DNA from 2 places in the Streptomyces sp. MMBL 11-1 genome. Region 1 is predicted to be linked to the other one. Evidence: predicted binding sites of a transcription regulator. Region 1 holds the regulator's gene; the other holds the start of a gene.
The links. The regulator HspR, encoded in region 1, represses chaperone genes until heat shock. The targets are predictions, from matches to a motif close to TTGAGNNNNNNNNNCTCAA.
Positions count from the first base shown of each region.

Region 1 (3,531 bases):
TGCCGACTCCTCCGAGGAGGAGACGGCGGCCCCGGCCGGGGACCTCGACCCGACCGTCGGTCTGACCGCACAGCTGGACCAGGCACGCACCGCGCTCGGTGAGCGCACCGCGGACCTCCAGCGGCTCCAGGCCGAGTACCAGAACTACCGTCGCCGCGTCGAGCGGGACCGGGTCACGGTCAAGGAGATCGCTGTCGCGAACCTCCTGTCCGAGCTCCTGCCCGTCCTCGACGACGTCGGCCGCGCGCGGGAACACGGCGAGCTGGTCGGCGGCTTCAAGTCGGTGGCCGAATCGCTGGAGACCACCGTCGCGAAGCTGGGCCTCCAGCAGTTCGGCAAGGAGGGCGAGCCCTTCGACCCGACGATCCACGAGGCCCTGATGCACAGCTACGCGCCGGACGTCACCGAGACGACCTGCGTGGCGATCCTCCAGCCGGGGTATCGCATCGGCGAGCGCACCATCCGCCCCGCGCGGGTGGCCGTCGCCGAGCCGCAGCCGGGCGCCACGCCCGCCGCGGCCAAGGAAGAGAAGACAGACGACGAGGAGAGCGGTGGCACCGAGGAGGTCTGACGGCAACGCGTCTGACCACCAGGGTGCACACCGACCGGCCCGGCGGCCGGCCCACGGGCCGGCCGCTCGGCCGATCGTCCGGAAGGAGGGACGTCGATGAGCACGAAGGACTTCGTCGAGAAGGACTACTACAAGGTTCTCGGCGTCCCCAAGGACGCCACCGACGCCGAGGTCAAGAAGGCGTACCGGAAGCTCGCCCGCGAGTTCCACCCGGACGCCAACAAGGGTGACGCCAAGGCGGAGGAGCGCTTCAAGGAGATCTCCGAGGCGAACGACATCCTCGGTGACCCCAAGAAGCGCAAGGAGTACGACGAGGCGCGCGCCCTCTTCGGCAACGGCGGCTTCCGCGCCGGCCCCGGTGGTGCCGGCGGCAACTTCAACTTCGACCTGGGCGACCTCTTCGGAGGCGGCGCCCCGGGTGGCGGCGGACAGGGCGGCGGCTTCGGCGGCGGCGGCGGGGGCGGTCTCGGCGACGTCTTCGGCGGGCTGTTCAACCGTGGCGGCGCGGGCACCCGCGTTCAGCCGCGGCGCGGCCAGGACGTCGAGTCCGAGGTGACGCTCAGCTTCACCGAGGCGGTCGACGGGGCCACGGTCCCGCTGCGGATGTCCAGCCAGGCGCCTTGCAAGGCGTGCTCCGGCACCGGCGACAAGAACGGCACCCCCAGGGTCTGCCCGACCTGTGTCGGCACGGGCCAGGTCTCGCGCGGCAGCGGCGGCGGCTTCTCGCTCACCGACCCCTGTGTGGACTGCAAGGGCCGGGGCCTCATCGCCCAGGACCCCTGCGACGTCTGCAAGGGGAGCGGCCGGGCGAAGTCGGCGCACACCATGCAGGTGAGGATTCCGGCGGGCGTCACCGACGGCCAGCGGATCCGGCTGCGCGGCAAGGGCGGTGCGGGCGAACGCGGCGGCCCGGCCGGCGACCTCTACGTCGTCGTCCACGTCGACGCCCACCCGGTCTTCGGCCGCAAGGGCGACAACCTCACGGTCACCGTGCCCGTCACCTATCCGGAGGCGACGCTCGGCGGCGAGGTCAAGGTCCCCACGCTCGGCGGCCCCCCGGTCACCCTGAAGCTTCCCGCCGGCACCCCCAACGGGCGTACGATGCGCGCCCGGGGCAAGGGCGCGGTGCGCAAGGACGGCACCCGCGGAGACCTGCTGGTCACCGTGGAGGTCGCGGTCCCCAGGGACCTGGGCCAGGAGGCCCGGGACGCCCTGGAGGCCTATCGGAAGGCGACCGCGGACGAGGACCCGCGGGTGGAACTGTTCCAGGCTGCGAAGGGAGCTTGAGATGGACGGCCGTCGACGCAATCCGTACCAGCTGACCGATGAGACACCGGTGTACGTGATCTCGATCGCGGCCCAGCTCTCGGGCCTCCATCCGCAGACACTGCGCCAGTACGACCGTCTCGGCCTGGTCTCCCCGGACCGTACGGCCGGGCGCGGCCGGCGCTACTCGGCCCGCGACATCGAGCTGCTGCGCACCGTGCAGCAGCTGTCGCAGGACGAGGGCATCAACCTGGCGGGCATCAAGCGGATCATCGAGCTGGAGAACCAGGTCGCGGCGCTCCAGCAGCGCGTCGCCGAGCTCTCGGCGGCGGTGGACGGCGCGGCGGTCGCCATGCGGCAGCGCGAGGCGCAGGTGCACGCCTCGTACCGCCGGGACCTGGTGCCGTACCAGGACATGCAACAGACCAGCGCGCTGGTGGTCTGGCGTCCGAAGCAGAAGCGGCCGATGGACTGACCGGCACGGCCGGCGTGAGCCCCGGGGCCGGGAGAGCGGATGACGCTCTCCCGGCCCCGTCGTCGTGTGTCCCCCCGGTGCCCGACGTGGCCCGGTCGCCGTACATCCAGTGGCCGAAAATCTCCGGGGTGTTCCGGCGGAATACGGTTGGCACCAAGTAGCCCGCCGCATGCAGCAAGTTGACAGTGATCACCCCTGGTACGGGCACGTGTCAGTGGCAAGCTTGTGGGCGTCGGCGAGGGAAGCCGGCGAGCCACATGACGTACGGGGAGGAACACATGGGCGTCTGCGCGTTCACCAGGAGGATGGTCGGTACCGGGGGGATGATCCTGGGGCTGGTCGTCGGGGCGGCCGCCGTCCCGGCCCACGCCAGTGCCGGGACGGGTGTCGTGTCCGGGCACGGCGGGGCGGCCACGCTGCCGTGGGGGGTCTCGCACGCCGTGTCGGAGAGGACCGCCGCGGTCTCCGGGTTCCTCTGCGGCCTACCGCTGCCGAAGACTCTCGGAGCGGACAGGGGCAAGGTCCAGTGCGTCAACGGCTGGCAGTAGACGGTCCGGTCGAGGCCGAGGTCGTGGCCGAGGTAGTAGCCGAGGTCGTGGTTGTGGTGGTCCGGGCCGCCGTGCCCGCCGTGCCCGCCGCGCCCGCCGGGACCGCGGTGCTCCGGCTCCTCGGGATGCTGCCCGCGCACTGGGAGTGCGCCCAGCGCATCGAGGAGGACCGGATCACGGTCCTGGTCCGGGGCGGCGGGCGGCAGGACGTGCGGGAGCGCTGCGCCGAGGCGCTGAAGGACCGGACGCTGGAGGGCTGGGCGCTGGAGGACGGCCGGCGGGCCCCTTAGGCCGTGTCCGCACAGTCTCGTCCGGCCCGAGGCCGGACGACGATGCCTTGCGGACGCTTCCCAGGGCGACGGGACGGGCCCTCGCCCGTGTGGTGCCGGGGCTCAGATCCAGCCCCTCTCACGGGCCAGCAGGGCCGCGTGCGGGCGGCTGGTCGCGTTCAGGGTGCGGAGGACGTCAGCGACGTGGCGGCGGTACGTCCGTACCGAGATGTCCAGGTTACGGGCGCCCGTCTCGTCCTTCGTGACCCGGCACATCTCCTCCATGACACGCTGCTCCATCTCCGAGAGCACGCCCGTCGGCGCGGGATCGGTGTCGATCAGGGCCGCGAGGTCCGTGGCCCCGGCCCAGATCTTCTCGAACAGGGCCAGGATGTTGGAGAC
Region 1 is NZ_CP117709.1:4,203,627-4,207,157, forward strand. It holds gene grpE (nucleotide exchange factor GrpE) at 1-571, shown strand, start outside; gene dnaJ (molecular chaperone DnaJ) at 668-1,858, shown strand; gene PSQ21_RS18490 (heat shock protein transcriptional repressor HspR) at 1,860-2,312, shown strand; gene PSQ21_RS18495 (hypothetical protein) at 2,570-2,860, shown strand; gene PSQ21_RS18500 (hypothetical protein) at 2,884-3,150, shown strand; gene PSQ21_RS18505 (helix-turn-helix transcriptional regulator) at 3,253-3,531, opposite strand, start outside.

Region 2 (3,531 bases), 1.4 Mb from region 1:
GTGGTGCGGGCGGCCGATGAGGCCGCGCAGATCCGCGTCGGTCACCGCGAACGGCAGCTCGCGGTCGCCCAGCTCGTGCTGGGCCGCGACCTTGCGGAGCAGGCGGGCCACCGCCCGCTCCAGATTCCTGACGCCCGCCTCGCGGGTGTACTCGCCGGCCAGCTTGCGCAGCGCCGACTCCTCCAGGGCGACCTCGTCCTTCTCCAGTCCGGCCCGCTCCAGCTGGCGCGGGAGCAGGTGGTCCCGGGCGATGACGACCTTCTCGTCCTCGGTGTAACCGTCGAGGCGGACCAGCTCCATGCGGTCGAGCAGGGGCTCCGGGATGGCTTCGAGCACGTTGGCGGTGGCGAGGAAGACGACATCGCTGAGGTCGAGCTCGACCTCCAGGTAGTGGTCGCGGAAGGTGTGGTTCTGGGCCGGGTCGAGGACTTCGAGGAGGGCGGCGGCCGGGTCGCCCCGGAAGTCGGAGCCGACCTTGTCGATCTCGTCGAGCAGGACGACCGGGTTCATCGAACCGGCCTCCTTGATGGCCCGCACGATACGGCCGGGGAGCGCGCCCACGTACGTACGCCGGTGGCCGCGGATCTCCGCCTCGTCCCGGACACCGCCGAGCGCGACACGGACGAACTTACGGCCCATGGCGTGCGCGACGGACTCGCCGAGGGAGGTCTTGCCGACGCCGGGCGGGCCGACGAGGGCCAGCACCGCGCCGCCTCGGCGGCCGCCCACCACCCCCAGCCCCCGGTCGGCACGGCGCTTGCGCACCGCGAGGTACTCGGTGATGCGTTCCTTCACGTCGGCGAGGCCGGCGTGCTCGGCGTCCAGGACCTCCTGGGCGCCGCGGATGTCGTAGGCGTCCTCGGTCCGCTCGGTCCAGGGCAGTTCGAGGACGGTGTCCAGCCAGGTGCGGATCCAGGAGCCCTCGGGCGACTGGTCGCTGGACCGCTCCAGCTTCTCGACCTCCTTGAGCGCGGCCTCCCGGACGTGCTCGGGGAGGTCGGCGGCCTCGACGCGGGCCCGGTAGTCGTCGGACTCGCCCTCCGGGTCGCCGTTGAGCTCGGAGAGCTCCTTGCGTACGGCGTCCAGCTGGCGGCGCAGCAGGAATTCGCGCTGCTGCTTGTCGACGCCGTCCTGGACGTCCTTGGCGATGGATTCGGCAACGTCCTGCTCGGCGAGGTGCTCGCTCAGCCACTGGATGGCGAGCTTCAGCCGGGCGATCGGGTCCGCGGTCTCCAGGAGCTGGACCTTCTGGGCGGTGCTGAGGAACGGCGAGTACCCCGAGTTGTCGGCGAGCGCGGAAACGTCGTCGATCTGCTGGACCCGGTCCACGACCTGCCAGGCTCCACGCTTCTTCAGCCAGCTGGTGGCGAGTGCCTTGTACTCCCGGACGAGTTCGGCGGCGGACCCGGGCAGGGGGTCGGGGGCAGCGGTTTCGAGCACGGTCCCCTCGACCCAGAGCGCCCGGCCGGGCCCACTGGTCCCCGCGCCGATGCGCACCCGGTCACGGGCCCGGATGAGTGCGCCCGGGTCGCCGTCCGACAGGCGTCCGACCTGCTCGACGGTGCCGAGGACACCGGTCCCCGTGTACGTACCGTCGATCCGCGGGACCAGCAGCACCTGGGGCTTGCCCCCGCCGGGACGGGCGGCGGCCTGCGCGGCCTCCACGGCGGCGCGCACCTCGGTGTCGGACAGGTCGAGCGGCACCACCATGCCGGGCAGGACGACCTCGTCGTCGAGCGGCAGCACGGGCAGGTCGATCGGTGTGAACGCCTCGGACTCGTTAGTCATGATCTCCCCTTCGGCAGGCAAGTTGAGCTACGTGGACTCAATGCTCCTGAGCCGCCGAATGTTCCCCAACCCTTGTTCGCTCTGAGCGATCAGACGCGACGACCCGATGCTCCGGGCCGTCCCCCGCTCCCTCCGGGTGGGGTCCGCGCCCTCCCGATGGGGTCCGCTCCCTCCCGGTGGGGCGGTGGGTGCCGGGGCGGTCCCGTGTACGGGAGCGCCGCGGGGCGGACCGTTGTTCCCCGCCCCCGGCGGGGGGGGAACCGGCTGGCCCTCGACCCGGGCGGCGGGACAGGATGAGGGACACCGAACCGCCACGACCGGAGACGAGAGCCACCCGATGCCCGCCATGCCCGCGACGCCCGCCCCCGACCCGATGCCGACGCGTTCCGCCGCCGCCCCCGTCGTCCTCGACCGCCGCGAGGGACCCTTCGGCGAAGTCGTGCTGCGGGCGCGCGGGGAGCACTTCGAGATCATCGCCAACGGCTGCTTCCTGATGGACACCTCGGACGGGCGTTCCGAGCGGCTGCTGATCGACGCCGCGCTGGCCGCCCTGCCCGCCGCGCGGACCGCGCCCACGGTGCTGATCGGCGGCCTGGGTGTCGGCTTCTCGCTGGTACGGGCCGCCGAGGAGGAGCGCTGGGGCCGGATCGTGGTCGTGGAGCGGGAGCAGGCGATCGTGGACTGGCACCTGGCCGGGCCGCTGGAGGGGATCTCCGGTCCGGCGCTGGCCGACCCCCGGACCGGGATCGCGCACACGGACCTCGTCACCCACCTCCGTACCACCACGGAGCGTTACGACGCGCTGTGCCTGGACATCGACAACGGGCCGGACTGGACCGTCACGGAGGACAACGGAAGCCTCTACTCCCCCGCCGGCCTGGCGCACTGCCACGACCGGCTGACCCCGGGCGGAGTGCTCGCCGTCTGGTCCGCGCAGCCGTCGCCGGACTTCGAACAGGCGTTGCGGAATGCCGGGTTCAGCGGGGTTAGGACGGAAGAGGTGGCCGTTGCCCGAGGTGTGCCCGACGTGGTCCATCTCGCACTTCGGGCGGCCTGAACCCCCCTCCCGGTATGCGTGGACCGGCGGCGCCCCGGGGCAACCGGCACAAGGCCGACGATCCGGCCGCCCGGTCGGCGTGAACGCGCCCCTCCGGGCAACACCCTGCGTAGCCGGAAGCCCTCCGCTGCCTTTACGCTGCTGAGCGGCACACGGGATCACCCACGAAATCCACGAGCGAAAACCGTGCCTCCGGGAGAATGGCTCCCGCGAGAACGGGCAGGGGCGGGGCGATGGAACAGACACACACCACCCACAACGGCGTCGCGGCCACCCCGGGGGCTCAGCGCCGGGTGCTGGTGGTCGAGGACGACGCCACGATCGTCGACGCCATCTCCGCCCGGCTGCGGGCGGAGGGTTTCCTCGTGCAGACCGCGCTGGACGGCCCCGCGGCCGTGGACGCGGCCGAGGCCTGGCAGCCCGACCTGATGGTGCTCGACATCATGCTTCCCGGCTTCGACGGCCTGGAGGTCTGCCGCCGGGTGCAGGCGCAGCGCCCGGTACCGGTGCTGATGCTCACCGCACGGGACGACGAGACCGACATGCTGGTCGGCCTCGGGGTCGGCGCCGACGACTACATGACCAAGCCGTTCTCCATGCGGGAGCTGGCCGCCCGGGTGCACGTGCTGCTGCGCCGGGTGGAGCGGGCCGCGCTGGCCGCCGTCACCCCGCGGAGCGGGATACTG
Region 2 is NZ_CP117709.1:5,649,481-5,653,011, reverse strand. It holds gene lon (endopeptidase La) at 1-1,788, opposite strand, end outside; gene PSQ21_RS25375 (spermidine synthase) at 2,126-2,845, shown strand; gene PSQ21_RS25370 (response regulator transcription factor) at 3,079-3,531, shown strand, end outside.
Region 2: lon (endopeptidase La) is a predicted target of HspR. The motif match lies at 1,811-1,829, and genes of this name have one in related genera.